Regions from separate parts of the Aromatoleum evansii genome, predicted to be linked through region 4. Evidence: riboswitches for the same ligand, from Rfam matches in the RefSeq annotation. Region 4 holds a riboswitch; each other region holds the start of a gene.
The links. A riboswitch is a leader RNA that binds a small molecule or an ion and turns the genes downstream of it on or off. The one in region 4 is predicted to bind cobalamin.
Positions count from the first base shown of each region.

Region 1: it holds a riboswitch for cobalamin, as region 4 does, so the genes downstream of both, cobM (precorrin-4 C(11)-methyltransferase) here and cbpA (modified peptide precursor CbpA) in region 4, are expected to answer to the same signal.
Region 2: it holds a riboswitch for cobalamin, as region 4 does, so the genes downstream of both, bluB (5,6-dimethylbenzimidazole synthase) here and cbpA (modified peptide precursor CbpA) in region 4, are expected to answer to the same signal.
Region 3: it holds a riboswitch for cobalamin, as region 4 does, so the genes downstream of both, U5817_RS02805 (TonB-dependent receptor domain-containing protein) here and cbpA (modified peptide precursor CbpA) in region 4, are expected to answer to the same signal.

Region 1 is NZ_CP141259.1:4,879,122-4,886,483, reverse strand. Features, by position in the region: gene U5817_RS22885 (cobalt-precorrin-5B (C(1))-methyltransferase) at 1-29, opposite strand, end outside; gene U5817_RS22880 (precorrin-8X methylmutase) at 43-729, opposite strand; gene U5817_RS22875 (sirohydrochlorin chelatase) at 733-1,722, opposite strand; gene cobM (precorrin-4 C(11)-methyltransferase) at 1,722-2,528, opposite strand; cobalamin riboswitch at 2,705-2,926, opposite strand; gene rquA (rhodoquinone biosynthesis methyltransferase RquA) at 3,099-3,818, shown strand; gene U5817_RS22860 (DEAD/DEAH box helicase) at 3,949-5,511, opposite strand; gene U5817_RS22855 (M48 family metallopeptidase) at 5,838-6,971, shown strand; gene U5817_RS22850 (cobalamin-binding protein) at 7,016-7,362, opposite strand, start outside.
Region 2 is NZ_CP141259.1:1,052,993-1,060,354, forward strand. Features, by position in the region: gene U5817_RS04695 (hypothetical protein) at 1-308, opposite strand, end outside; gene fba (class II fructose-bisphosphate aldolase) at 357-1,421, opposite strand; gene bluB (5,6-dimethylbenzimidazole synthase) at 1,557-2,312, opposite strand; cobalamin riboswitch at 2,357-2,562, opposite strand; gene pyk (pyruvate kinase) at 2,601-4,049, opposite strand; gene U5817_RS04715 (cache domain-containing protein) at 4,239-5,114, shown strand; gene U5817_RS04720 (hypothetical protein) at 5,226-5,474, shown strand; gene U5817_RS04725 (phosphoglycerate kinase) at 5,571-6,755, opposite strand; gene gap (type I glyceraldehyde-3-phosphate dehydrogenase) at 6,821-7,362, opposite strand, start outside.
Region 3 is NZ_CP141259.1:647,515-654,876, reverse strand. Features, by position in the region: gene U5817_RS02830 (cobyrinate a,c-diamide synthase) at 1-398, opposite strand, end outside; gene cobA (uroporphyrinogen-III C-methyltransferase) at 395-1,243, opposite strand; gene cobO (cob(I)yrinic acid a,c-diamide adenosyltransferase) at 1,532-2,143, opposite strand; gene U5817_RS02815 (ABC transporter ATP-binding protein) at 2,146-2,931, opposite strand; gene U5817_RS02810 (FecCD family ABC transporter permease) at 2,928-3,908, opposite strand; gene U5817_RS02805 (TonB-dependent receptor domain-containing protein) at 3,922-5,796, opposite strand; cobalamin riboswitch at 5,928-6,177, opposite strand; gene cobU (bifunctional adenosylcobinamide kinase/adenosylcobinamide-phosphate guanylyltransferase) at 6,252-6,794, shown strand; gene U5817_RS02795 (diguanylate cyclase) at 6,945-7,362, shown strand, end outside.
Region 4 is NZ_CP141259.1:2,279,509-2,286,870, reverse strand. Features, by position in the region: gene U5817_RS10680 (trimethylamine methyltransferase family protein) at 1-873, shown strand, start outside; gene cbpB (peptide-modifying radical SAM enzyme CbpB) at 946-2,325, opposite strand; gene cbpA (modified peptide precursor CbpA) at 2,322-2,471, opposite strand; cobalamin riboswitch at 2,554-2,744, opposite strand; gene U5817_RS10665 (tyrosine-protein phosphatase) at 2,921-3,673, opposite strand; gene U5817_RS10660 (MFS transporter) at 4,042-5,181, opposite strand; gene treF (alpha,alpha-trehalase TreF) at 5,227-6,741, opposite strand; gene U5817_RS10650 (ABC transporter ATP-binding protein) at 6,902-7,362, opposite strand, start outside.

The DNA of each region.
Region 1 (7,362 bases), 2.6 Mb from region 4:
TTCTCCGGCAAGGCGTGGCCCGCTGCCATGGCTCGTCCCCGCTTACGCCGCCGGCGCCTGCTGTTCGCGCTGGCGTGCCTCGGCCAGCCCGAGCAACGCATGGATCGCCGCGACGACCAGCGTCGAGCCGCCCTTGCGGCCGCGGATCACGATCCAGGGCACCTCATCGACTTCCGCCATCAGGTCCTTCGACTCGGCCGCCGACACGAACCCGACCGGCATGCCGATCACCAGTGCCGGCCGCGCGCCTTCCTCGCGGATCAGGCGCACGACCTCGATCAGCGCCGTCGGCGCGTTGCCGATGCCGACGATCGCGCCATCCAGCAGCCCCAGGCGGTGCGCCTTGCGCATCGCCTGCACGGCGCGCGTGGTCTCCTCGGCCTTCGCCTGGGCTATCACGTCCGCGTCGGAGATGAACTGGTGCGTGCTCATGCCGAAGTGCGCGAGGCGCGAGGCCGACAGGCCGACGCAGATCATCTCGACGTCGGCGACGATGCGCGTGCCACCGGCGAGGATCGCCGCCAGCCCCGCCGCCACCGCATCGGCGTGGAAATCGGTCAGGCCGTTGAATTCGAAGTCCGCGTTCGCATGGATCATGCGGCGCACGACCGGCCATTGTTCCGGCCGATAGTCGTGGCGGCCGACTTCCGCGTCGATGATCGCGAAGGAGTCGTGCTCGATCGCGCGTCCGGCGGCCGTGAGCTGTTCGGTGACGACGTTGCTGTTCATGGTTCAGGCGTGGGCGTGGTGGGCGCAGCCGGCGTGCGGCCGATTGGTGGTCGATGAGTGGTGCGAACAGGCGTGACCGTGATCGTGGCCGCCGTGCGCATGACCGTGATCGTGGTGGTGGTGAGGGTGGTCGTGCCCGTCGTGCGCGTGGTGACCCGCCGTGTGGCTATGGTCGTGCAGGTGTTCGTCCTCGGCCGCGAGGCGGTACTTGCAGCCGTCGCATTCGAGCAGCGCGGTTTCACCGCTTTGTGCATCCGCGACGCGCGCCTCGACCAACTTGAAGATGCCCGGGTCGAAGCCGAAGTGCGTGCCGAGCGCGAAGGCGATCTGCGGATACTGTGCGCGTAGCCGTGCGAGCTGCGCGTCGATGCGCTCGATCAGCACGCCGGTGAAGAGATACACCGGCACCACCGCGATCTGCGTCATCCCCAGGCGTACCTGGCGTTGTACAGCCGTCTCCAGCCGCGGCCAGGTCACGCCGGTGAAGGCGAGATCGACCAACTCGTGGTCGGTATCCTCGAAGATCCAGCGCGCCATCTTCGCGAGCTCGCCGTTCGCGCCTGCGTCCGACGAGCCGCGGCCGAGCAGGATCACGCCGGTCGTGCAGGGGTCGGGCATGTGCAGTGCGCGCATCAGGCGGTCGAGCTGGCCCGTCAGCACGTCGAAGATCTCGCGCCCCATGCCGAGGTGGCGGGTGCAGTCGAAGGCCACGCCCGGATGGCGTTCGCGTGCCGCCTCGATCGCAGCCGGGATCTCCATCTTCACGTGGCCGGCCGCGTTGAGGATGAAGGGGATCACGATGACGCGCTTGACCCCGTGGGCGGCGCGGTCGAGGCCCGCGTCGAGCAGCACGTCGGCGTACTCGATGAAGCAGGCCTCGATGCGCCACTCGGGCCGGCGCTCGCGCCACGCCTGGGCAAAGCGCTCGATCTCGTCGTTGCCCGCGCGATTGCGCGAACCGTGGCCTACCAGCAGGATCGTGGTGTCTTGCATCATGCGTTCTCCGTGACAGAGGCCCGGCGGAAGCGGTGACTGAAGGCCGGGTCGTAGAGTTTGGAACGGGCGATCTCGGGCCAGTCGCGCGCGCCCAGGGCGGGGCTGGCGATGATCATGGCCTGCGAGGCGATTCTTTCTGCCTGGCACTTCTTCTTGATGTCGGCGAGGGTGCCGCGCACGACCTTCTCCTCGCCCGGCCAGCTCGCCTTCTGCACGACGAGGATCGGCGCGTCCTCCGGCCAGCCGGCGCGGCGCAGCGCGTCCTGCACCTCATGCAGCAGCGTGATCGACAGGAAGATGCATAGCGTCGTGCGGTGCGCGGCGAGCGCGTCGAGCTCCTCGCCCGCCGGCATCGGCGTGCGGCCTGCGACGCGGGTGAGGATCACCGTCTGCGTGACTTCCGGCAGCGTCAGCGTCTCGCCGGCTGCCGCGGCGGAGGCCATCGCCGACGACACCCCGGGCACCACCTTCCACGGCACCGCGGCCGCATCCAGCAGCCGTGTCATTTCGACCAGGGCGCCGTACAGCCCCGGATCCCCGGTCTGCAGGCGCACCACGGTCGCATGGCAGGAGGCCGCTTCGATCAGCCAGGCCGCCATTTCCTCCAGCGTCATGTCCTTCGAATCGCGGATCGCGCAGCCTTCCGGCGCGTGGAGCGTCGCCGCCTGGTCGACGAGCGAGCCCGCGAACAGGATGCCGCCCGCCTGTTCGAGCAGACGGCGGCCCTTCACGGTGATCAGGTCCGGGTCGCCCGGACCGGCGCCGACGAACCACACGGTTCCCGGCAGGGTATCGGAATGCATGACGCCTCCCCGCGAGTGCATTGAACACGCACCGGGGATGGCAGCAATCGACGACGCCGACGAGCGGACGCGGTCGAGTGCAACTTGAGGCTGGGTCGATGAGGCGAAACGGACGGGCCTGAGCCCGCAACGGACGCGATCGGATTCCAGTCGGCAAGCCCACACCCCGGGGCACAAACCTTCCAAATCGATCGGGCCGGTCTTCTGGCTCGCCTTCCACCGGATTCCGCCGCCTTCCCGAGCGCGAGGCTCAGTGGCGTGTGGCGGATCCGTCAGGCTTACAGCAGCGGGGGCTGCGCCGGACTGGCCGGAGGATCTGATCCTCCGACGTCACCGGACTTCCCGTTTCACCCCGGCGCGCGGTCGCACGCCGGGGAACCCGGATCGAATTCAGCGCGGAGCATAGGCGATATTCATCCCGCGATGCAAGTGTCGCTACGCCAGACGGGGCCGCTGCGACAACGGTTATCCTGCCGCCTGCCCATGCCGGGGAGTCCGCATCCCCGTGAATACGGCGAGGGTATGCACTCGGCGTTCCGCGCTTCAGCAGATCCGGTTATGCTGACGGACATGACACAGATTTCTGCCGATCCCGCCATGATGCAGCCTGCGACTAACGCCTGTGCCGTGCCGTCCTATCTGTCGCGCACCTATCACTGGGCCTATCTGAGCCATCGCACCCTGCCCTGGCTGGACAGGGAGTGGGTCGTTTCCGCCATCCTGTGGGGCAACGCCCGACGCCTGATGCGCGCGGCGGTCGAGGAGTTCGCGCCGGGGCAGCGCCTGTTGCAGGCCGCGTGTGTCTATGGGCCGTTCTCGCGCCTGCTCGCCGAGCGGGTCGGCTGCACTGGCGCCCTCGAAGTCATCGACGTCGCGCCGATCCAGGTTGCGAATGCCCGCCGCAAGCTCGACGGACTCGTGCACGCCGAGGTGCGCCAGGGCGACCTGGCGCGGCCCGATTGCCTCGCGGCCGAGTCGCATGCAGCGGTGTGCTGCTTCTTCCTGCTGCATGAAGTTCCGCCGGTCGAACGTGCGTGCATCGTGCACAACCTCCTCGGGGCGGTCGAGCCGGGGGGCAAGATCGTGTTCGTCGATTACCACCGCACGAGGCCGTGGCATCCCCTGCGTCCCGTCATGGCGCAGGTTTTCCGCTGGCTCGAGCCTTTCGCCCCTTCGCTGCTCGATGCCGACATCACCGCACTTTCGCCGCGGGGTGAGGGGTTCGAATGGACAAAGACCACCTTGTTCGGTGGTCTCTATCAAAAAGTCGTCGGGGTGCGGCGCGGCTGAACCGCGCCGTCGACCCGGAACCGGATACCGTTCGGGCTGAGCCCTTCGACTTCGCTCAGGCCAGGCCTGTCGAAGCCTGGCCGCCGCCCTTCGACAAGCTCAGGGCGAACGGACGTGTTTGGCGGATCGGTTAGCTGTCGCCGCGATTGCCCGGCTTGGCGCTGAAGAGCGCAGCCCGCGGCGCGGGGCTGCGCCCCGAGTCCGGACGTGCCGCTGCGCGCGGCGCATCGGCCGTGCGCGGCGCGCGGTTGGCACCTGCTTCCTGAGCGCGCGGTGCACCGCTCCGGTTCGCTTCGCCGTTGCGTGCAGTGCGATTGCCTTGCGCCTCGCCGCTGCGGGCCGGGCGATTCGCCGGCTTGCCACCGTTGGCCGCTGCGCCCTGCGTGCCCTGGCGTGAGGGCTGGCGGTTCGCCCCATGCGCCTGCGCCCGCGGCGCGGGACGTTCGGTCTGCGGCTGGCGCGGCGCGCGTCCGTCGTTGCGCCGTCCCGACGACTGGCGCGGATCGCGCGGCGGGCGGTCGTTGTCGCCCGGATCGGGCGCGTGGGTCACGAATTCCGGCACGGTGGCGCGCTCGATGGTGCGCTTGATCAGGCGCTCGATCGACGCAAGATAAGGCCGCTCCTCGCTGTCGACGAAGGAGATCGCCTTGCCCGTCGCGCCGGCGCGGCCGGTGCGGCCGATGCGGTGCACGTAGTCTTCCGGCACGTTCGGCAGTTCGAAATTCACCACCTGCGGCAGCTGGTCGATGTCCAGTCCGCGCGCCGCGATGTCGGTCGCGACCAGCACCGGCAGCGAGTTGTCCTTGAACTGCGACAGCGCGCGCGTGCGTGCCGCCTGGCTCTTGTTGCCGTGGATCGCCGCGGCCGGAATGCCGTGCTTGCCGAGGTATTCGGCCAGCCGGTTGGCGCCGTGCTTGGTGCGCGTGAACACCAGCACCTGGTGCCAGTCGTGCTCCTTCACCAGATGCACGAGCAGGTCGCGCTTCTGCTTCTGCGGCACCGAATACACGGACTGCTCGACCAGTTCGGTGGTCGTGTTGCGGCGTGCAACCTCGACGCAGCCGGGGTTGTTCAGCAGGCCGTTGGCGAGCGAGCGGATCTCGTCCGAGAAGGTCGCCGAGAACAGCAGGTTCTGGCGCTGCTTCGGCAGCAGCGCGAGCACCTTGCGGATGTCGCGGATGAAGCCCATGTCCAGCATGCGGTCGGCCTCGTCGAGGACGAGGATCTCCACCCCGGACAGGTCCACCGTCTTCTGCCCGGCATGGTCCAGCAGGCGTCCCGGGGTCGCGACGAGGATGTCGACGCGCTTCTTCAGCGCCGCGATCTGCGGATTGATGTTCACGCCGCCGAACATGACCATCGACGTGAGCGGCAGGTGCTTGCCGTAGGTCTGCACGGATTCCTCGACCTGCGCCGCGAGCTCGCGCGTCGGGGTCAGGATCAGGCAGCGCGGACGACCGGCTTTCGGGGCGCTGGCCGAGGTGGTGGACAGCCGGTGCAGCAGCGGCAGCGTGAAGCCCGCGGTCTTGCCGGTGCCGGTCTGGGCGGCGGCAAGCAGGTCGCCACCGGCCAGCACCAGCGGAATGGCCTGTGCCTGGATCGGCGTCGGTTGCGTGTAGCCGGATTCGGAAATGGCGCGCAAAAGGGGTTCGGCCAGTCCGAGACTGGCGAAGGAAACTTCGGAAGTGATCAAGAAGAATGCTCCAGCGACGGCCTGTCGCTGCGTTAGAGCGACACCAATCGAGGCGGGCGGGGTAGTGCGACCGTAGAAGGTGGTCGCAACGGGGGTGTATCGGAGGGCCTGCGACCGATTGGTCAAGGACACAGGTGTTGCGATTCTACACTTTTTTTCTGCGGCGCAACAATAGTCGTGCGCGGCGGTTTCCCACGTTTTGCGCTGCTTTTACATTGATTTGTATGCAAATTGTTGGTTCGTGTATCACTAAGGTGCAATGTTGCGCTTACTTCTTGTTAAGTATATTCCGCGTTTCGATCATGGTTTATCGGGGTGCCTCGTTCATGGCAGCAGTCCAAAACCGCCTCTCGCGCACTCGCGCGCGCCTCGCTCGCCGGCTCGGCCTGCGTGCCACGGCAGGCCTCTCGGCAATGGGGCTGCTCGCCTTCGCGCTAGGCGTCGCCGTGGTGCAATTGGTGGCCGAAACCTGGTCCGCCCTGGTTGCGGGGAACGTGTTGCTGGCGCTGGTTGCGGTCGTGAGCTTCCTGATCGCGACGGCCTTGTGCGTGCTCGTGTGCGGCTGGCTGTTCGCGCCGGTTGCCCGCCCCGACGGCGTGCGCCTGCCGCAGGAACTCGCGCAAGGGCTGTTCCGCCTCATCGAGCGCACCGGCAACCGTTTCGGCGGCATCCGCATCGACGCCGTGTGGGTCGTGGGAGACATGAACGCAGCGATTCTGCAGCGGCCACGCTGGGGCTGGGTCGGGCCGCTGGAAACCCACCTGATGATCGGCCTGCCGCTGGCGCACAGCGTCACCCGGCGCCAGTTCGGCGCGATCCTTGCGCACGAGTTCGCCCACCTTGCCGCGCAGCGCCGCGGGCTGGACGGCTGGTGGGGGCATCTGCGCGCGTGGTGGTTCCGTGCGCTCGACCGTTGCATCGAGGATGCGCCGCGCCTTGGCCGCGCGCTGGACAAGTGGACCGCAGGCGACCTGAGCGCGGCGATGCGCCTGTCGCGATTGGAGGAATTCGAAGCCGACGCCGGCGCGGCGCGCGTGGTCGGTGCCCAGCGGGTGGGCGAGGCGCTCGTCGAGGTCGCGCTGAAGGAGCGTTTCCTCAATGAGGACTACTGGCGCAAGATCATGGCGCAAAGCCGCTCCACGCCCCAGCCGCTGATCCGCCCCTTCCGCGAGATGGGCCTGGGTGTGCTTGCGGGGTTCCGCCGACCGCAGCCCGGCCCGGTGGACATCCTCGACATGTTCGGTGGCGCCGCGTCGGAGGCGGACTTCCACCCCACGCTGGCCGAGCGCCTGCGCGTGCTGCGCGTCGATCCCGAGGTCCCCGTGCACGGCGGCGAGTCGCTGGCCAACACCTATCTCGGCCCCATCCTGCCGACGCTGTCATGGGTGTTCGACCGCGCCTGGTGGCAGGACTCGCGGCGCGACTGGCGCCAGCGCTACGAGCGCGCCCGCCGCTCCTGAGCGCAGCCGGGGCGCTTGGTCACAATCCCTCCGTTCTCCCCGCGTCACCTGGTCCCGGCGGGGCGTTTGCCGCGCGCCATCTCGAGCTGGTCGCACAGCATCGCCGCTCCGTCGAGGATGCGCGGCGTGTGGCGCTGGATCAGCTCTGGCGGCACGAAATAGAGGTTGTCGCGCGCGGTTGCGGCGAGCTTCGGCCAGCGCTTCCAGCTGTCCAGCCATTCCGGCCGTGCCTCGCCCATGCCGCTCGCGACGATCACCTCGGGGTCGGCCGCCAGGACGCTTTCCACGCCAATCGTCGGCGCCAGCTGCGCCAGCTTCGCGAACACATTCTCGCCGCCGCACAGGCGGATCACGTCCGAGATCAGGTGCTCGTCGTTGATCGTCATCAGCG
Region 2 (7,362 bases), 1.2 Mb from region 4:
GCCGAGCGGCGCGCAAGCTGATCGAGTTCGTCGTCGGTGAGATGCGGGCCGGCGGCGACGAGCTCCGCGCGCGGAACCGACGTCGCGGCGGTGTTCAGCACGTCGAGGTGATGGTGGTGGGAAAGCACCGCGACGCCCGCCTTCGCGAGCTGCTTTGCCGTCACCGTCGGCATTCCCTGCAGCACCATGGCGCCGAGGAGTTCCTGCACGGCCTTGCACAGCTTCTCGTGACTGGCGTCAACGAAAGCGGCGGGCGCCTCGAGTTCGAACTCGAAGCTGACCGTGAGCTTCAGGTTGGGCTTGGACATGGTTGCGCGGGTGTGCGCCGCGCCCGAAGGCGCGGGCCCGTCCGGGGCTTAGCGGACGACCTGGGTGAGCTCGCCGGACTTGTAGCGCGCGGCGATCTTTTCCAGCGACATGGGCTTGATGCGGCTGGCCTGGCCGGCGCAGCCGAAGGCCTCGAAGCGGGCCTTGCACACCAGCTTCGCGGCTTCGCGGGCCGGCTTGAGGAATTCGCGCGGATCGAACTTGGACGGGTTCTCGAACAGGAACTTGCGCACGGCGCCCGTCATCGCGAGGCGGATGTCGGTGTCGATGTTGATCTTGCGCACGCCGAACTTGATCGCGGTCTGGATCTCCTCGACCGGCACGCCGTAGGTTTCCTTCATGTCGCCGCCGTACTGGCGGATGATCTCGAGCAGTTCCTGCGGCACGCTCGACGAGCCGTGCATCACGAGGTGGGTGTTCGGCAGGCGTGCGTGGATCGCCTTGATGCGGTCGATCGCGAGGATGTCGCCGGTGGGTTTGCGCGTGAATTTGTAGGCGCCGTGGCTCGTGCCGATCGCGATCGCCAGCGCGTCGCAGTCGGTCTGCTTGACGAAGTCGGCCGCCTGGTCCGGATCGGTGAGCAGCATCGAGTGGTCCAGCGTTCCTTCCGCACCGACGCCGTCCTCTTCGCCGGCCTGACCGGTCTCGAGCGAGCCGAGGCAGCCCAGTTCGGCCTCCACGGTCACGCCGATGGCGTGCGAGAACTTCACCACCTCGCGGCTCACCGCGACGTTGTACTCATAGGAGGACGGCGTCTTGCCGTCTTCCAGCAGCGACCCGTCCATCATCACGCTGGAGAAGCCCGAACGAATCGCGCCCATGCAGATCGCCGGCGACTGGCCGTGATCCTGGTGCATCACGACGGGGATCTGCGGATAGGCCTCGACGGCGGCATCGATCAGGTGGCGCAGGAAGGCCTCGCCGGCGTACTTCCGTGCGCCGGCCGACGCCTGCATGATCACCGGGCTGTCGCACTCGGCCGCGGCTTCCATGATCGCCTGGACCTGCTCGAGGTTATTGACGTTGAACGCCGGCAAACCGTAGCCGTTTTCGGCGGCGTGATCGAGCAGCTGGCGCATGGAAACGAGGGGCATTGTCCTTCTCCGGTATCAAGTGCGGGCACGCGAAGCGTGCCGGGTTGCGAATTGGCTCGCATTTTAGCGTTTGTTGGGCGGCAGCGGGTCCGGCGAAGGAAACGGCATGCAAATACCCGCCGCCGCGTCGTGTCGTCAGAGCGGCGGCAGGCCCCGCGCGGCGAGCGCCTGGGCTGCGCGCAGCTCCGCGCGCAGCGACTCGGCGTCCGCGTGCTCGCCGCCCCAGCCGTCGAAATGCACCAGCTCGTCGAGCGGCAGGCGCTGACGCCAGCCGGCTGTCTGCAGTTCGGGCTGGTCGAAAAAGTGACTGACGTGGCCGATGCACAGGTAGGCGACCGCCATCACGCGCTCGGGCAGCGACAGGATCTCGCGGATCGCCGACTGACGGAAGATGCTCACCCAGCCCACGCCCAGTCCTTCTGCACGGGCAGCGAGCCACAGGTTCTGCACCGCGCACACCGAGCTGTAGAGATCCATCGCCTTGATGTGCGTGCGGCCGATCACGACAGGGCCGGCGCGGTCGCGGTCGCAGGTGATGCACAGGTTGATCGGCGCTTCGAGGATGCCCTGCAGGCGCAGGCCGGAATACACCTCGCGCTGCTTGCCCTCGAACATCTGTGCGGCTTCGGCGTTGGCGAGCGTGAAGGCGTCGTGCACGCGCTGCTTCACGGCTTGGTCGCGCACGAGGACGAAGCTCCACGGCTGCATGAAGCCCACCGACGGGGCGAAGTGTGCGGCGGTGAGAATGCGGGCGAGCATGTCGTCGGCGACCGGCTCGGGCAGGAACTGTCCGCGCACGTCGCGCCGCGCGAGGATGTTGCGATACACGGCGGCGCGCTCGGCGTCGTCGAACTGGTGGTGGGCCTGGTGGCCGGGCGTGGCGGTCTTCATCGATTCCCCTTGTGAAGCGCAGTGGACGGCGAACGGACCAGTCCGCCGTTGTTCTGCCTCCCGGCCGGTCTTCTGACTCGGGTTCGTCCCGCGCCGCGCCTTCCCGACCCGCGGGTCAGTGGCATCTTGCGGCGGCGGTCCCCCTCACAGCGCTGGGCACGTTGCGGAATCGCGGTGCTGCCGGCAGCACCGCCTCACCGCATTCCCGATTCTCCCGCGGATCGCGGGCACCGGGAGGCGTCATGGAAAGCCTGCCAGTCTAGCAGTCGTGGCGCGAGCGCTGCACGCTCACTGCTCGTTCAGGTGCGGCGCGGGATGCTCGCCTACGCGCACGATCTTGAGCGTGTTCGTGCCGCCGGAGGCGCCGATCGGTTCTCCGATCGTCAGCACGATCAGGTCGCCGTGCTCGACGACGCCCTGGTCGAGCAGGATCTGTTCGGCTTCCCATAGCAGCAGGTCACGATCCTGGTGCGTCTGCGACATCAGCAGCGGGAATACCTCGCGGTACAGCGTCATCTGGTTGCGGGCCGCGGTTTCCGGTGTCAGCGCGTAGATCGGCACGCCGCTGTTGAGGCGGCTCATCCACAGCGCGGTCGAGCCCGTCTGAGTGAGCGAGGCGATGGCCTTGACCTTGAGGTGCCAGGCCGTCCAGATCGCCGCCATCGCGATCGACTGGTCGATGCGGGTGAATACGCGGTCGAGCACCTCGCGGTCGAGCGTGACCTCGGCGGACTTTTCCGCCTCCAGGCACACGCGGCTCATCGCCTCGACGACATCGACCGGATATTTGCCCGATGCGGTCTCCGCCGACAGCATCACGGCGTCGGTGCCGTCCAGCACCGCGTTGGCGACGTCCGACACTTCCGCGCGTGTCGGCACGGGGCTGCCGATCATGGATTCCATCATCTGCGTCGCGGTGATGGTGAGCTTGTTGCGGTCTCGCGCGGCGCGGATCATCTTCTTCTGCAGTGCCGGGACGGCCGCGTCACCCACCTCGACCGCGAGGTCGCCGCGGGCGACCATGATGCCGTCGGAGGCGTCGAGGATCTCGTCGAGGTTGGCGACCGCCTCGGTGCGCTCGATCTTCGCGATCAGCAGGGCCTCGCTGCCCGCGGCGCGCAGGAGCTGCTGCGCCATGTACATGTCGGCGGCGCTCTTGGGGAAGGAGACGGCCACGAAGTCGACGCCGATGAGGGCGGCGGTCTTGATGTCGTCCATGTCCTTCGCGGTCAGCGCCGGTGCGGTGAGGCCGCCGCCCTGGCGGTTGATGCCCTTGTTGTTGGACAGCTCGCCGCCGACGCGCACGGTGGTGTGGATCTCCGCGCCGACGACGCGATTGACCACCAGCTTGATGCGGCCGTCGTCGAGCAGCAGGACGTCGCCCGGCTTCACGTCCCTGGGCAGGTTCTTGTAGTCGAGGCCGACGCGCGTGGTGTCGCCCAGCTCGCAGTGCGCGTCGAGGATGAAGTCCGCATCCTTGTGCAGATGCACCCGGTCGCCGGCGAACCTGCCGACGCGGATCTTGGGACCCTGCAGGTCGGCGAGGATGCCCACAGGCCGGCCCGCACGTGCCGAGGCCTCGCGGATCGCGGTGGCACGCGCGATGTGGTCGTCGGCCTTGCCGTGCGAAAAATTCATGCGCACGACATCGATCCCCGCATGCACCATGCGTTCCAGGACTTGCGGATCGGACGAGGCCGGACCCAGGGTGGCGACGATCTTCGTGTGGCGCGGCATGTTGTCTCCGTGTCGATATGCATCCAAGAACACGATTCTACCTGCGCGCGGCCGGGCGACGGGACCGGCGGGTGAGGATTTGCGTCGCGCACGATGCATATGCCTTGTGCGCACTTCAGGTACTCGACAGAAGCTGTAGCTTCCTATAGTTTTGTCTTCATCAATTCAATCCGTGGACCCGCGAACGCCATGAAACTCGCCCCTGTCGCTTCCTTGTGTGCACTCGTCATGTTGGCGCTGCCGGTTCCGGCGGCCGAACCGGTTCCTGCGACGGCGGTGGGAGGACTCGTGCAGCGCGCCGACGAGAATCGCAGCATGCGCCTGCTCGACAAGGCCGTGGCGCGTTTCCGCGAGGCCGGCGACGCGGCGTTCGACGAGTTCAACAACGCGCCGCAGTTCAAGGACCGCGAGCTGTATGTGTACGCCCTGGGCATGGATGGCACCATGCTCGCGAGCGGCGGCTCTTCGGTGGCGCTGGTCGGGCGCAACGTCGCGACCATGCAGGATGCCGCCGGCAAGCCCTTCTTCCGCGAGATGCTCGACACGGCGGCGAAAAGCGGCGAGGGCCGCGTCGAGTATCGCTGGATGAATCGTGCCGACAAGCGCGAGGAGCTGAAGGTGACGCTGTTCCGCAAGGTCGGCGAGCGCATCATCGCCGTCGGCTACTACATCCCGCGAGCGACCCCCGCGCAGGCGAAGGACCTGCTGGAGCGTGCCGTTGCGGCGGTGAAGGAAAAGGGGCAACAGGCCGCGCTCGCAGCCTTCAATGCGCTCGACGGCGGATTCATGCAGGACGACCTCTACGTGTTCGCGATCGACCTGAACTCGCAGCGTTTCCTCGCGCATGGCGCGATGCCCAAGCTGGTCGGCAGTGATGGCCACGATCTGCGCGATCCAAAGGGCAAGGCGATCGTCGCCGACATGGTCAACATCGTCAGCCGCAAGGGCGAGGGTGAACTCGACTACGCGTGGCGCAATCCGGTCACCGACAAGCTGGAGAGCAAGCACTCGTTCATCCGGCGGGTGGACGGCATGCTGGTCGGTGTCGGCTACTACACGCGCTGACGCATCCGGTTGACTTCCGACAATATCCGACACCGGGCGATCCGCGAGAATGCACCTCCGCCGGATGCATTGCCGCCCGGCGAATGATCACTCCTGAAGGATGAAGCGCCCATGATCGACGACGTTACCCGCTCCCTGCTCGACAGCCTGCCGCGCGGCGGCAGCTACGACCTTTCGGTCGCTCACGATCCCGCGAGCGACATGCATGCGCTGACCATCGTGATCGACGGCCAGAGTTTCCAGCCGGGGATCGGTTACGAGAGCAGTGACGATTTCGAGTTCGACCGCGACCAGATTGCCAACTACCTCGTCACACGCAAGCAGAAGTGCGGCGGCTGCGGGAGCTGCAGCTGCGGCTGAGCGCAGGCGCGGCGCAGGAAGCGAAACGGCCACCCGCGGGTGGCCGTTTCCTTGTTGGGCCCGGATCGCCCGGGCCCAACTTGCACGAAGGCGTCCTCAGTCGTTGAAGCGCGCCTCGAGCGCCGCGATCGCCGGCAGCGTCTTGCCTTCGAGGAACTCGAGGAAGGCGCCGCCGCCGGTCGAGATGTAGCCGACGTCCTGGGCGATATGGAACTTCGCAATCGCCGCCAGCGTGTCGCCGCCGCCTGCGATGCAGAAGGCGTCGGAGTGGGCGATGGCCGAGGCCATCATCTTCGTGCCGCCGGCGAACTGGTTATGTTCGAACACCCCGACCGGGCCGTTCCACACGATGGTGCCGGCGTGGGCGATGATGTCGGCGAGCTTTGCCGAGGTCTTCGGACCGACGTCGAGGATGCGGTCGTGCGGGCCGACTTCCTCGACCGGGATGCGGTTCGCGCGCGCCAGCGCGGAGACTTCGTCGGCGACGACGACGTCGACCGGCAGCGGCACTTCGGCGCCACGTGCCTTCATGATGTCCATGACGGCCTGCGCTTCCTTGACCAGCTCGGGCTCGGCGAGCGAGTCGCCGATGCGGTGGCCCGAAGCGAGCAGGAAGGTGTTGGCGATGCCGCCGCCGACGATGAGCTGGTCGACCTTCTGGGCCAAGGTCTTCAGGATGGTCAGCTTGCTCGACACCTTCGCGCCGCCGACGATGGCGACGAGCGGACGGGCGGGGTTTTCGGTGGCCTTGGAGAGCGCGTCGATCTCGGCGCCCATCAGCATGCCGGCGCAGGCGACCGGGGCGAAGCGGGCGATGCCGTGCGTCGTTGCCTCGGCGCGGTGGGCGGTGCCGAAGGCGTCATTGACGTAGATGTCGCACAGCGCGGCCATCTTCTTCGCCAGCTCCTCGTTGTCCTTCTTCTCGCCCTTGTTGCATCGGCAGTTCTCGAGCAGGACGACCTCGCCCGGCTTCACTTCGAAGCCGCCGTCGACCCAGTCGCGGATCAGGCGCACGGGCTTGCTGAGCAACTCGCCCAGGCGCACGGCGATGGGGGCGAGCGTGTCCTCGGCGCGCACTTCGCCTTCGGTCGGGCGGCCCAGGTGCGAGGTCACCATCACCGCGGCACCGTTATCGAGGCAGTACTTGATCGAGGGCAGCGAGGCGCGGATGCGGGTGTCCTCGACGATGTTGCCCGCCTCGTCCTGCGGCACGTTGAGGTCGGCGCGGATGAAGACGCGCTTGCCGGCGACGTTGAGGTCGACGAGTTTCTTGACTTGCATGGATTCCTTCCCGATGTGAAAACGCCCCGCAGGGCAGGGCGTCGGATTGCTTTGGCGCGGGTGTATTACTTCGCGTTGTGGAACACGCGGGCTGCGTCGAGCATGCGGCAGGAATAGCCCCACTCGTTGTCGTACCAGGCCAGCACCTTGACGAGGTTGCCGTCCATCACGCGCGTCTGCGTCGCATCGAAGATCGAGGAGTGCGAGTCGTGGTTGAAGTCCATCGACACCAGCGGATCCTCATTGACGGCCAGCACGCCCTTCAGCGGGCCCTTGGCGGCTTCCTTCATCAGCGCGTTGATCTCTTCCTTGGAGGTCGCACGGCTGGCGGTGAAGGTGAGGTCGACCAGCGAGACGTTCATCGTCGGCACGCGCAGCGCGAAGCCGTCGAACTTGCCCTTCAGCGCGGGCAGCACCAGGCCCACGGCCTTGGCGGCACCGGTCTTGGTCGGGATGATGTTCTGCGCGGCGGCACGGGCGCGGCGCAGGTCCTTGTGGCGCACGTCGACCAGTACCTGGTCGTTGGTGTAGGCGTGCACGGTGGTCATCAGGCCCTTCTCGATGCCGATGTTGTCCTGCAGCACCTTCGCGACCGGGGCGAGGCAGT
Region 3 (7,362 bases), 1.6 Mb from region 4:
TGGGCCACCGCACCAAAGGTCTGCGCCATCGCGCGCGCATCGATCACCGCCATCACCGGCAGGCCGAAGCGGCGCGCGATGTCCGCCCCCGAGGGATCGCCATCGTAGAGGCCCATCACCCCTTCGACGAGGATCAGGTCGGCCTCGCGCGCGGCCGCATGCAGGCGCCACGCCGCGTCGGCCTCGCCGCACATGCCGAGGTCGAGGTTGTACACCGGCGCGCCGCTCGCAACCGCGTGGATCTGCGGATCGAGAAAGTCCGGGCCGCACTTGAACACGCGCACGCGCCGCCCCTGCCGTGCGTGCAGGCGTGCGAGGGCGGCGGTGACGGTGGTCTTGCCCTGGCCAGACGCTGGCGCAGCGACGAAGAGCGCGGGACAGCGTGCAGTCTCGCTCATCGCTCATCCCCTGCGCGATGCACCGCGCTGCACCCGGCATGCGGCGGATGCGCCGTCGGCGCGCTGTCCGGCGCGAACCACGCGAGGCGCGGATACAGGCCGACGACATCCCCGACGATGGTCAGCGCCGGCGGGCGGATGCCCTCGTCCGCGACCACCTGCGGCAGGTTCGCGAGCGTGCCGACGGCAACGCGCTGCGCCGGCGTCGTGCCGCGCTCGACGACGCCGGCCGGCGTTTCCGCCGGCAGGCCGTGGGCAACGAGTTCGCGGCAAATGTCGGGCAGGCGCGAGATGCCCATGTAGATCACCAAGGTCTGGCCGCGGCGCGCGAGCATCGGCCAGTCGAGGTCCAGCGCGCCGTCCTTGAGGAAGCCGGTCGTGAACACCACCGAGCGGGCGTGGTCGCGGTGCGTGAGCGGGATGCCCGCATAGGCGGCGATGCCCGCTGCGGCAGTGACGCCGGGCACGACCTCGACGGTGATGCCGGCTGCGACCAGCACCTCCATCTCCTCGCCGCCGCGGCCGAAGATGAAGGGGTCGCCCCCCTTCAGGCGCACGACGCGCTTGCCCGCCTGCGCAAGGCGCACGAGCAGCTGGTTGATGTCGTCCTGCGGCAGCGTGTGGTCGGCGGCCTTCTTGCCGACGTAATGGCGCTCGGCGGTCGCGGGCGCGAGGTCCACGATCGCCGGGCTGACGAGGTTGTCGTAGACGATGGCGTCCGCGCCCGCGACAAGGCGCGCGCCGCGCAGGGTCAGCAGCTCGGGGTCGCCGGGGCCGGCGCCGACGAGGTAGACGTGGCCCGCGGCCGGGCCGGGGCGGGGATTCGGGAGGTCGGGAAGGGACATGGGGGTCTCTTCTGTGTTGTCGCGATTTAATTTAGACAGCTGGAGGGTATTGCGGGCTGCAAGCCGGCGGCATTGTCCTGGACTCGCGGCGGCTTGTCCCCCAGCCCTTCGACGGGCAAGGGACGACGCAATTTTTCCCCCTGCGTTGCTTGCGGAGCGAACCCGTGGGAGCGGCTTTAGCCGCGAAATCGGCGCCCATTCGCGGCTGAAGCCGCTCCCACTGTCATTCCCCTTGCTTCCGAAGGCCGACATGAGCCCGGCCGCACGTAGTTCCGCGATCGCCCTGACTCAGAACTCCAGCCCCGGCATCGCCCTCACGCCGGCCGCGAACGCATGTTTCACGAGCCCCATGTCGGTCACCGTATCGGCCGCCTCGACGAGCTCCGGCGGCGCCGCACGGCCGGTCACGATCACGTGCTGGTGCGCGGGCCGCGCGAGCAGGTCGGCGACGACAGCGGCCACTTCAAGATAGCGGTACTTCAGCGCGATGTTCAGTTCGTCGAGCACGACGAGGCCGATCGCGGGATCGCGCAGCAGCGTGCGCGCCTGTTCCCACGCGGCCTCGGCGGCCGCGACGTCGCGCGCGCGGTCCTGCGTGTCCCAGGTGAAACCCTCGCCCATCACGTGCCACACGACACCCGGCTGGCGGCGGAAGAAGGCCTCCTCGCCGGTGTCCGAGCGCCCCTTGATGAACTGCACGACGCCCACCTGCATGCCGTGGCCGAGCGCGCGCGCGACGACGCCGAAGGCGGCGCTCGACTTGCCCTTGCCGTTGCCGGTATTGACCAGCAGCACGCCGCGCTCGATCTGCGCGGCGGCGATCTTTTCGTCCACCACCGCCTTCTTGCGCTGCATGCGCTCGGCGTGACGGATGTTCTTCTCGTTGTCCTGTTCGTTCATGCTCAATCGGGGATGAAGAGGATCCGCTCGCCCACGTCGAGGCGGCGGATCGGGTGGTCGAAGGCGCGACTGAGGTGATCCGCCTGCAGGACCTCCTCGCGCGCACCGGCAAGCACGCCGCCCTTGCCGTCAAGCAGGATCACGTGGTCGGCGAAGCGCGTCGCGAGATTGATGTCATGCAGCACCATCACCACACCGCACCCGTTGCGCTTGAGGCGCGCAAACAGCTCCAGTACGGCGATCTGGTAATGCAGGTCGAGGTGGTTGGTCGGCTCGTCGAGGAGGAAGAGCCGCGGCGCCTGTGTCAGCAGCGTCGCGATCGCCACGCGCTGGCGCTCGCCGCCGGACAGGCTGAGAACGTCCCGCCCGGCGAACTCGGCGAGGCCCACTTCGGCCAGCGCCGCCTGCGCGATGGCGATGTCGGCGGCCGTCTCCCAGCCCCAGCGGCCGAGATGCGGATGGCGGCCGACCAGCGTCGTCTGCAGCACCGAGGCGGAAAAGTGGTCCGGCTGCTGCTGCGCGAGCAGGCCGCGGAAACGCGCCGCCGCGAGGCTGTCCCAGTCCGCGTAGGAGCGTCCGCCGAGGCGCACGCTGCCCACCGTCGCCGCGCGCAGGCCGGCAAGGGTTTGCAGCAGCGTGGTCTTGCCGGCACCGTTGGGACCGAGCAGCACGAGACACTCGCCCGCGGCAAGCCGCAGGCTGAACTCGCAGCACAGCCAGCGTTCGCCGACCTGCAGCGCGAGGCGCTCGGCCTCGAGCAGGACGGACGGATCGCCGACCCCCGTCATCGTGAACTCCGCGACAGCAGGAACAGGAACACCGGCACGCCGATCAGCGCGGTGAGCACGCCGACGGGCAGCTGGACAGGCGCCATGACCGTGCGCGCAGCCGTGTCGGCGAGCGTGAGCAGCGTGCCACCTGCGAGCAGCGCCGCCGGCAGCAGCAGGCGCTGGTCGTTGCCGATGGCGAAGCGCACCAGATGCGGCACGACCAGGCCGACGAAGCCCACGGAGCCGACCAGCGTCACGGCCGCCGCAGTGAGCAGCGACGCGAGCACGTAGAGCAGGTAGCGCAGCCGCCGCACGCGCACGCCCAGAGCGGAGGCCGTCGTCTCGCCGCGCGCGAGCACGTTGAGGTCGCGCGCGACCGGCAGCACCACCGCGAGTCCGGCGACGAGCACCACCAGCGCCGGCCACGGCCGGCTCGCGCCGCTGGCGTCGCCCATCAGCCAGAACAGCATCGACTGCAGGCGAGTGTCCGTCGCCAGCGACAGCATCAGCGTCACCGCCGCGCCGCAGCCGGCCGCGACGATGACGCCGGTGAGCAGCAGCCGTGTCTGCGTCCACGAGCCGTCGCCGTGCGCGAGCCCGAACACCACCAGCATCGCCGCCAGCGCGCCGCCGAAGGCCGCCCCATCGACGACCCAGGATGACGCGCCGACCAGCATCGCCGCCAGCGCCCCGACCGCGGCGCCACCGGAGACGCCCAGCACGTAGGGATCGGCCAGCGGATTGCGCAGCAGCACCTGCATCAGCGCGCCGGCCAGCGCCAGCAGCCCGCCGCACACGAACACCGCTACCGCACGCGGCAGGCGCAGCTCGCGCACGACGTCTGCCGCCATGCCTTCGGCGCCGCGAAACAGCGCGCCGAAGACGTCGGCCAGGCCGATGGGCAGATCACCGGCGGACAAAGCCCACACCAGCGCGCACACGCCCGCGAGCGTCAGCCCTGCGATCACGAGACCCGCCGATCCGCGGCCCGGCATGCCTCACGGCCCCTTATTTGGGCGCGTAACGTACGCCCACGAAGGCCGTGGCGCCGAGCGTATTGAACCCTTTCGCCAGCTCGTAATCACGATCGAGCACATTGTTCGCCCTTGCCTCGATCGCCCAGTCGCGATTGACGGCATACCGCGCAAATAGGTTCAGCAGCGAATAACCCGACAGCTCATTGACCTCGCCGGCACGGTCGAATCGCTTGCCGACGCCGATGAGCTCGCCGCCGAAGCGGAACGGCCCCACTTCGCGCGAAATCGCCAGCCGTCCCTGCTCCCGCGCACGCCGATGCAGGCGCTTTCCGGTCTCGAGGTTCTTCGCATCCATCAGATCGATACTTGTCGAAACGTCGAAACCATAAAGCTTTGCGGCGTATGCGAACTCCCAGCCCTCGATCCGGGCATCATCGGTCTGCTCCGGCACAAACGCGAAGGTGGGGGGTGCGGCATTCCATTCGATGAGGTTGGATATCCTGTTGTGGAAATAGGTCACGGACGCGCTATGGCTCCCGTCGTCGTACTTCAACGCCGCCTCGCGATTGCGTGAGCGTTCCGGCTTCAGTGACGGATCACCGTGGTTTCCGAAGGTGTCCACGTAATAGAGGTCGTTCAGCGTCGGCGCCTTGAACGCGGTTCCGAGGGCTGCCGAAACTGACCACAGGGGCGTCAACTTGTATCCGTAAGACGCGAGATAGGTCGTTTCGTCACCGAACTGGCTGTTCTGGTCCTGGCGTACGTTGAGTTGCCACTGATGCCGGCCAAGGGTGGCACTCCAGCCGGCAAGCAGCGACTCGATCCAACGCCCCTTCTTCGCGAAGGCGGTGGTGCTGTCTACGCGCTGGTCCAGATACTCGTAGGCGAGAAGCGCCGACCCGAGCGGCAGCTTGACGTCGTTCTGCCACACCGCCTGGCTCTGAAGCGTATCGAACTGGAATGAATCGCGGAAGCCGCTCGACTCGTCCTTCGACTGCGCGATCCGGACGGTGCTCGTCCAGTTCGACGTCAGCCGGTTGCGGCTCGCCAGGCCGATCGACTCCGCCACGTCGTCATTGCCCACGTCCGCGCCGCCGCGGGAATTGAAGCCGTTCCCGTCATACCAGTTGCGCGTTTGTGCATGCAGGACATTCAGTTCGAGATCGTGGTCGTTGTTGAACTTGAACCCCAGGCTGCCCGAGGCCGTCGTGGCACGGAAGCCGTCGCGGTCCGCGTCGAGGGCCGGATCGTAATCGTGAAAAAACTGGCGGGCAGCGAAAGGTCCCTTCTTGGCTGACACGCCGTCGGTCTCGTACTGCCCTGCCCGGAAGGCGTACGACCACGCGCCTGCAGCGCCCGAGACGCCGGCGCTCACATCGGTCGTCTCGTAAGTGCCCGCACCAACGAAGAGTTCGGGCCGAAAACCGCCCTCCCCCTTCTTGGTGAACACCTGCACCACGCCGCCGACAGCGTCCGCGCCATACAGGGCAGAGGCCGGTCCGCGCAGAATCTCAACACGTTCGATCTGGTCGAGCGAAATGTTTTGGAACGGCGCCTGTCCGGTCGTCGCCGAACCGAGGCGCACGCCGTCGACGAACAGCACCGTGTGGTTCGAGTTCGTGCCACGCATGAACAAGGAGGATGTCTTTCCGGGCCCACCATTGCTCGAGATCTGCACACCGGCCCTGTTGCCGAGCAGTTCGAGCAGCGAGGATTGTCCGGATTGCTCGATTTCGTCCCGCTCGATGACGTCGACGCTGGCGAGGACTTCGGACGCGCGCTGAGGCTGACGGGTTGCGGTCACGACGACGGTTTCACCGGTTTTCTCTTCGGCGGCCACAGCGGCGGAAGCAAACGGCAATGCGGCAGCCACCGCGACGGCGGTGGCGGACAGGCGGATGTTCATCTGGGTTATTCTCCCTGCGCCGGCAGTCGCGTCCCCGCGCCACCGGTCATCTTCACAATGGAAGCACCGCTCGGGGAAATCACGCCTTGAGCCGCTGCAATGCACGCCCGTCGCCGCCTCCCCGCGGCACTTCCGCCTTCTCGTGTCCGGGCCGGTATCCGGGCTCGTGGGCTGGGCGGCGCTCCCTTGCGGGGCCCACTCCGGGCGCATCGCCTTCCCGGACTCTCGTCCAGTGGCGGTTGGATGCGCCTTGCGTCCACTTACCGTTGCGGGGGCAGCACAGGCATTGCAAGGGCGGCTCGGGGAGCCGTTCGCGCACCTGTTTCCCGTTTAACCCTCGGGCGGGAATCGCCGTCGGGCACCTGCAACACGTCGCACCCGAAATCGGGCGCGGGGCGGATAATAACGCGTTCCGCAACTTTGCGCAGCGCGAAAAAACGCGTAATTCCAAAGACATGCCCGCACACCTCATCCTCGGCGGCGCGCGCTCGGGCAAGAGCCGCCACGCCGAAAACCTCGCCGTCGCGAGCGGCCTGCCCGTGACCGTGATCGCCACTGCCGAAGCCCTCGACGACGAGATGACGGCCCGCATCCGCCGCCACCGGGAAGACCGCCCCACTGGCTGGCGCACGGTCGAGACGCCGGTCGCACTCGCGGCGGCGCTGGCGCGCGAGGCCGGCGACGGCCGCTGCGTGATCGTCGACTGCCTGACCCTGTGGCTCTCCAACCTGATGGCAGACGCCGGCAACCCGGCCGGCGCCGACTTGCCGGCGGCGCTCGAAACGGAGCGCACCGCGCTGCTGGAGATCCTGCCGACGCTGCGCGGCGAGGTGCTGCTCGTCGCCAACGAGGTCGGCCTCGGCCTCGTCCCCGACACCCCCCTCGGTCGCGACTTCCGCGACGAGGCGGGCCGGCTGAACCAGATGACGGCCGCTGCCTGCGCGCGCGTCACCTTCGTCGCGGCGGGCCTGCCGCTGACACTCAAGGGCAGCGCCTGAGGGCAAACCGCTACAATGCGGCACGGCGGCTACCCATGCCGGGGCGGATTTCTTGTACGCAGAACGCGTTTGCCTCCTAGAATTACAGATTCGTAACAAGATCTATTCGACAGGGCAGTCATGGACGTTGTCGCGCAACCGGCTAACGCGATGAACGAACGCCACACGGCGTTCGATGCGGCACACCTGCGCCTCGCCGTTCTGATCCCGCTGGCCCTGCCCTTCGCAGCCTTCGCGCAGGCCGATGTCCAACCGGCAGCCGGGAACATCCTCGCGACCCTGCTGGCCACCGTCTGCTATGCCGGCTTCGCCGCCGCGCTGCTGCTCAACAACCTGCTGCAGTATCTCGCCAACCGCGACCGCTGCTACCTCGTTTACGCGGGATTCGCGCTGGGCACGGGCATCAGCCTGCTCGCCGTCGGACTGCTCCACGGTATCGAGCCCGGCGGGTCCGACGGCGGCTGGACCGGAACCGCAGAGCCCTTCGGCCTGGCACTCGCCGGAGTGTCCGCAGCCCTGTTCAACCGCGAATACCTGCGCACCGCAACCCTCTCGCCGCGCCTCGACC
Region 4 (7,362 bases):
CCGCGCACCGCCGTGATCAACCTGATCAACGCCAATTCGCCGATGACCTTCGACGATACGATGCTCGGCGCGGCCAAGGTCTACGCCCGCAACAACCAGGCCTGCGTGGTCACCCCGTTCATCCTCGCCGGCGCAATGTCGCCGGTAACCGTCGCCGGCACTGCCGCGCAGACGCTCGCCGAAGCGATGGCCGGCATGGCCTTCGTCCAGCTCGTCAACCCGGGCGCACCGGTGGTGTTCGGCAGCTTCGCAAGTTCGATGTCGATGCAATCGGGCGCACCGACCTTCGGCACGCCCGAACCCGCCCTGGTGCTGTACGTGATGGCGAACCTCGCGCGCCGCCTCGGCGTGCCCTTCCGTTCCGGAGGCTCGCTGACCGCCTCGAAGATTCCCGACGCGCAGGCGGCATCCGAGAGCGCCAACACGCTGCTGCCGACCGCGCTGGCCGGCGTGAACTTCGCGCTGCACACCGCGGGCTGGCTCGAAGGCGGCCTCGCGATGGGCTACGAGAAGTTCATCATGGACGCCGACCAGGCCGGCATGATGCAGACCCTGATGGGTGGCGTCGATCTCTCGGAGAACGGCCAGGCGATGGATGCGATCCGCGAAGTCGGTCCGGGCAAGCACTTCCTCGGCTGCGCCCATACCCAGGCGAACTTCGAGAATGCCTTCTACCGCTCGCCCATTGCCGACAACAACAGCTTCGAGCAATGGGACGCCGAGGGCCGCCTCGACATGGCACAGCGCGCCAACGCACGCTGGAAGAAGATGCTCGCCGAGTACGAGGCGCCCGAACTGGATCCCGCCGTCGACGAGGAACTGCAGGCCTACATGCGCCGACGCAAGGAGTCCTTCCCGGACTCGAACACCTGAACGACATTCGGGCACCCATGAAAAAGGCCGGTTTGACCCGGCCTTTTTTGCATCTGCGCGATCCTGTGAAGCTCAAAGGGCGAGATTGAACACCGTCTCGGTCCCCTCGTCCCAGCCGTCCCACAGATAGTCGTCGGCCTTGCCGTCGGCGATCAGGCGCAGGGAGTAATTGACCTGCTCCTTGTAGAAGTCGCAGAAGGCGCCGATCTTGTCCATCCCGCCGTTCATCTCGTGGGCCTCCGCGGGGCACGGCGAGCCGCAGAAATGGCGGATCGCACAGTCGCCACAGGGGCTGAACTTGTCCACGTCACGCCCCGTCACCGTCTTGAAGGCTTCGGACTCCAGCGCCGCCTCGACACCGCCATCGACCAGCAATGAACCGCCGTTGAAGCGCGGCAGGCCGATGAACTCGCTGCAGGGGTAGAGGCTGCCGTCGGCCGCCAGCGCGAAGAATGCGCGACCGCCGCCGCAGGGCGAAATGTCGCACATAAGCCGTCGCGCGGTCGGCGCCAGGATGCCGATCAGGATATTGGCGAAGTTGGCCACCACGAGCTTGCGCCCCGTCTCCCGATACAACTCATGACTGCGGTCGAGCGCGGCAAAGAAGGCCTTGGCCATCTCGCCGTCCGCCGGCTTCACTCCCCGCGCCCCGGGCAAGGTACAGCGCAAGGTGTTGAGCATGCAGGTCGGCACCTCGTTCGCATGGAACAGCTCGACCATGGAAGTGAGGTAAGGCAGGTTCTCGGTGGTGCAGGTGGTGATGACGCTCCACGAGCCATAGCCCTTTAGCTTCGCCATCGCGGCGAGCACCTTCTCATGCACGCTCTTGCCGCCCCAGGTGCGTCGGGTGGCATCGGTAATGCCCGCCACCGGGCCGTCCAGGGAAAGGCCGATACTCACATTGCGGCTGGTCAGGAATTCGACCGCGGCATCGTCGAGCAGGGTGCCGTTGGTCTGCACCCCGAAGGCGAAATCGTCGGCGAACTCGCTGATGGCAGCGAACACGGCGGCCTGGTTCATCAGCGGTTCCGCGCCGTGGAAGATCGCGCGCGGCTTCCTGCCCTCGGGCATGACCGAGCGGAAATAATCACGCAGCCGCCCCAGGGATGCGACCAGGGTCTCGACCGGCATGTGCTGCCCGGTCTTGCGCTGGCTGCCGGGAAGATAGCAGTAGGTGCAATCGAGATTGCAGCGCTCGGTCGGATTGAGATAGACGCCGGAAGGCTTCAACTCGAAGCGCAAGGCATGCAGTTCGCGCCCGAAGGCTTCCGCCTGCCCGCGATAGGCGTCGAGCAGCGGACCGTCGGACAGGGACTCGGCCAGGCGGCTCTTGTCCACCAGCGCCCAGAAGGCGGTCCTGGGGTCGGTGACCGCCGCATAGACGTCGTGGCCGATGTCCACGGGGATCAAGGCCGGGCCCGCCAGGGCCTGGCTCGGGAGGGCGGCCGTCACTTGGCGGCCTTCCGATCCATCAGCACATAGTGCGACAGACCGATGCCGTCCGGGTTGCAGCTCTTGCGGATGGCGATGGTCGGAGCGGCCTTCTGCGCCGGGGCTGTGTTCTGGGTCTGGGCTTGGGTTTGAACAGTGTGGGTCATGATCCATTCCTCGAGATAGAAAAACAAAAAGGGCTCCGGCTGACGGCACGCTTTGAGCATGCAGTCAGCCGGAGCCCTTGCCTTGGCTCCAGATCGGTTCGACACGTCTTCTGGCTACCGGATCAGCCGGATCGCTGCGCCTTCCCGCCGGGGTTGTCCCCGTCAGTGGCTGGTCTCTTCAACCTGGCAGCGGCCGTCCCCGGATACAGCGGCGGGCCCGCCACGGATTCTCACCGTGTTCCGTTTCGTCGAACCGAAAGGAACTGGAATTTTTGCCTATTCGGGCGGCATCGGTCAACAGTCTTCGCCGCCGGGGTCGAAACGCCCCGATACGCGTCTGCGCACCATTCGTGCCGCACGTCGACACCCCCATCCCCGGCCGCCGAACTTCGCGTCGCGGCACAGCCACAGGGGCTCCGGCACCGCGATGCCGGCGGCGTGGGCCGCCCCTATCGTGACTCCAGCCAGCGCTCGCGCAGTTCGGCGAGCGCCTCCTCGTCCAGGCCGGCCCGGGCCCTCAGGTAGCCCTGCATCGATCCGTAGCGTTCATTCACGGTATCCAGGGCCGCACGCAGATACTCGGGGCGGGCGTCGAGTATCGCGTCGATCATTTCCTCGGTCGGATCCCGATCGGTAATGCGGCGGATGATCCGTGACGTCGCTGCGCGGCGTTCTCCATCCGCCAATTCACGAACGCGCGTCGAAAGCAGGTAATCCGCCATCACGGCCTCATCCGCGACGCCGAGCGCATGCAGGATCACCGCGACGGTGAAGCCGGTGCGGTCCTTGCCGACGACGCAATGCACGAGCACCGGCACTTCGTCCTCGCGAAAGAGCCGGAACAGCGTCGACAGGTGCGGAGCGAGCGCCTCGGGAAACTGGCGGTACATCTGCCGCATCATTTCCACCGCGCCCTCGGCACCGTGGCGCGTGCGCAGCGGCTCGACCAGTTCGGGGTTGGATCGCACGTCGCCGACGAGTTCGATGGGGATCTGCCTCATGCCCTGCTCCGGCAGGCTGTTGGGGAACCGGTTGCGCTCCGAGGCCGTGCGCAGGTCGCACACCGTCTTCACGCCGAACGAGGCGAGCAGATCCCAGTCCGTCGGTTGCAGGCGATCGAGCTGGTCCGAGCGCAGCACCACATGTCCCGCGATGCGGCGTCCGTCCTTCGTCGGCAGGCCTGCCAGGCTGCGAAAATTCAATGTGCCGCTCAGTTGCCGGTGCAATCTTGTCCCCTTCCCTGTCCCCGCTTTGTTCGACCGGAGCTGTTTCCGCTCCCTTGCCCGTACGCGAAGGCAGTATCCCGCGTTACCCGCCCGCGACACCTCTGCCGGAAGCTGCGATGGCCCGATACGGACGGAGCAAGGATGCCTGCGCCAGGCGCCAATTCTGCTCAATTCGACGCGGCACTGCCAGCAGTACGGGATGGCGTTTGACGGGGCCATGTCGCCGTTGACTGCCGAACTGTCCGTGCAGGAACGACCACCATTGCCCTGAACCCGTCGAGACGACCGACTCGCCGAGGGTGCGTTCGCCCCCTGCTCCGGGCGGCGCATGGGAAACCGGCGTTTCAGTGCCTCTTGCCCTGCGTGCTCGCCGCCAGGGCGGTCGCCTGCCTCACGATCACGACGGCGACTGCGGCGAGCGTCGCGAGCACCCAGTCCAGCGACACGTGGCTGGCGATGCGGCCGAGGATCACCGGGCCGAGCAGTCCTCCGAGCGCGCCGAGTCCGGCGATCAGGGCAAGCGCCTCGCCGCCCATGCGGCCCGCGACCGAGAAGATCACCGGCGCGGCGGCGGCGAGCCCCAGGCCGGTGACGGCGAAGGCGAGCAAGGTGACGGGCAGCTCGTGCAGCCAGGCCGCCAGCGCGAGGGAGAGCGCACATGCGATCGCGCCCGTGCGGACGATGCGCAGCGCGCCATGACGCGTGACGAGCGCGTCCGAGAAGAGCCGCCCCACCGCCATCGCCCCGGAGAAGAGCGCGAGGCCGATGCCGGACAGGCTTTCGTTCGCCTTCAGGCTCTGGTTGAGATACACCGACGCCCAGCCCATGACGCCGCTTTCGAGCACCGTGCACCAGCAAAACAGCATGCCCAGCCCGAGCCAGGACTCGGGGGCGTGATGCACGGCGACGGGCGCGGCCGATCGGGCCGCCGCGGCCTCCAGCGTGGCCGCCGCGGCGCGGTGGATGAGCGCGGAGGCGAGGCCGACCGCGGCCATGTGCAGCGGCAGGCTGACGGAAAGCGCCGCGAGCAGGCTGCTGAGGAAGGCCGACAGCACGCTGCCGATGAAGAAGGTCGCGTGCAGGCGGCCCATCATCCGTGTGCCGCGCCGCAGTTCCCAGTCGGACGCCTGCTGGTTGATGGCGACGCTGACGCCGTTGTAGATCACGCCCTGGGCGAAGAGACCGGCGAGCAGCCCGGGCACGCCGGGTAGCCAGGGGATGGCCGCCAGCACGACGCCGCCGGCCGTGCCGAAGCGGAGCAGCATCCCGCGGCTGCCCCAGCGCGCAAGCAGCCAGCGGTTGAGCGGATAGGCCAGCACGCCGCCGAGGCCGGTGGCGAACAGCGCCCAGCCCCACTCGGCGTTGTCCAGGTTCCAGCGATGATAGAACTCCGGCTGGCGCGTCATCAGGACGCTGCCGACACCGCCCAGCACGGCAAAACCGGTCACCAGCGCCCACAGGGGGCCGGCGGGGAACTTCAGCATGATGTCCTCGTAACGGGGAGACGGCGCAAACGGAGGTTGGATGGTTCAGTCGGCCGGATACGCGTCGAGGCCGAAACGCTCGATGAAGGCGCGCACGACGCCGTTGGTCCAGCCGAAGCCGTCCTGCACCGGATACTCGCCACCACCGGCGTCGAGCGACATGTCGCATACGTCGTACTTTTCCATCAGCTTGCCGGTGCGGCGCCATACGCGGTCGGCGAGATCCACGAAGCGCGTCGCGATCTCGCGCGCGAGTTCGTCGTGACCGTAGTCGAGCAGCCCCTGCACCGTCACCCACTGCAGCGGCGCCCAGCCGTTGGGCGAATCCCATTGTTCGTGCGAGTCGGCCAGTGTCGTGACGACTCCGCCGGAACGCAGGAATCGTTCCGCGATGTTGCGGGCGACGCGCTCGGCCTGGGCCTCATCCGCGACGCCACAGTACAGGGGAAACACGCCGGCCAGCGACCAGCATCCGCTCTGGCCTTCCTCGCGCCACGACCAGTCGAAGAACCAGCCGTGTTCCTCGTTCCAGCAGTGCTTCACGGCGGCCACGCGCCGTCGCTCGGCGGCGAGGCGGTAGTCGACGGCGCGGGGTTCGTCGAGCCGGGCGAGCCAGTCGCCGAGCATGCGTTCGATGCGGAACAGCAGGCAGTTGAGGTCGACCGGGATCAGTTCGGTCGTGCGAATGTCCTCGAGCCCGCCCTCCTCGCCGCACCAGCGGCTGCTGAAGTCCCAGCCGGACTCGGCACCCGCGCGCAGGTTGCGGTACAGCTCGTCGCGGCGTGCGGGCGCGGCGCGGGCGTACAGTTCGACGTCTTCGGCGTACGACTCCTCGCGCGGCGTGTTGCGGTCGTCCCAGTAGCGGTTCAGCACCGACCCGTCGCACAGGCGCACGACATGGCGATCGGGCATCGCGGCACCGCGATGAGGTGTCCGCGCGTGCGCCATCCACCAGGCGTATTCGCGCTCGAGTTGCGGCAGGTACGGCCGGATCGCGTCGAAACCCCGTTCGCGCTCGAGCAGGCGCAGCATGAAGCCGAACATCGGCGGCTGCGAGCGGCTGAGGAAATAGCTGCGGTTGCCGTTGGGGATGTGGCCGTGCGTGTCGATGAGCCAGGCGAAGTTGCGGATCATGCTGTCGAGGAGCTCGAAGCGTCGGGACGCGACCAGGCCCAGCATCGTAAAGTAGCTGTCCCAGTAGTAGATCTCGCGGAAGCGCCCGCCGGGCACGACGTAGGGGTACGGCAGCGGGATCAGCGAGCCGTGCGGCGCGTCGGCGCGGTCGGCGTCGCGCGTGAGCGTGGGCCAGAGGCGGTCGATGTGGGCGGCGAGCCCGGCGGCCGGGTCCGTGCCGCCGTCGGTCGCATTGCCTGCGGCCTGGGCGGGCGGCGCGAAATGGGTGCGCACGAAGTCATCGAGGACGCGGCGGAACTCGGACTCGATCGTTCCCGGATCAGCCAGCGGCACGCTGTCGGGAAAGGTCTTGGAGTCGTCGAAAAGGCGTGCGCGCTGCACCGCCTCGAACAGCGCGCCGGAGGTTTGCAGGAGGTGGTCGGTCACTTCAAATCCTATCGAGCGGACGACGACCGTCCGGGATTGGCCTAAGACGCCCAAAAGGATGTTCGTAGGGCGGATGAGCCGAAGGCGTTATCCGCCGCATCTGCCTTGAACAACGACATACGGCGGGATGCGCTTCGCCTTCCCGCCCTGCGAACTGTTATCAATGCAGCGCGTTGGTACGCGCCGGCTCGGCGAAGGTGATCGGCGGCGCGTCGACGCCGGGGATGCGGCTTGCACCGTTGCCCGCGGCGCGGCGCGCGAACGCCTTGCCCGATTCGTCGAACAGGTGGCAATGCTCCGGCGGCAGGCGGTAGCCGACTGTCTCGCCCGCAGCGATGTCGGAACGGCGCGAGTCGCGCACGACCCACGGTTCGCCGAGCTTGCCGCTGTCGAGGTAGTGGTAGGTCTCGTTGCCCATGTGCTCGACGAAGAGGACATCGGCGAGATTCGGCGCCTGGGCGACGCTGCCCCATTCGATGTGCTCGGGGCGGATGCCCAGCTTGACCTTGGTCCCTTCGGCGCTCGCGGGGGTCGCGATCGGCACGACGAGGTCCTTGCCGCTCCACAGGCGCACGACGCTATCGGCCTCGCCTGCGCGCACGAGCGTTGCGGGCATCAGGT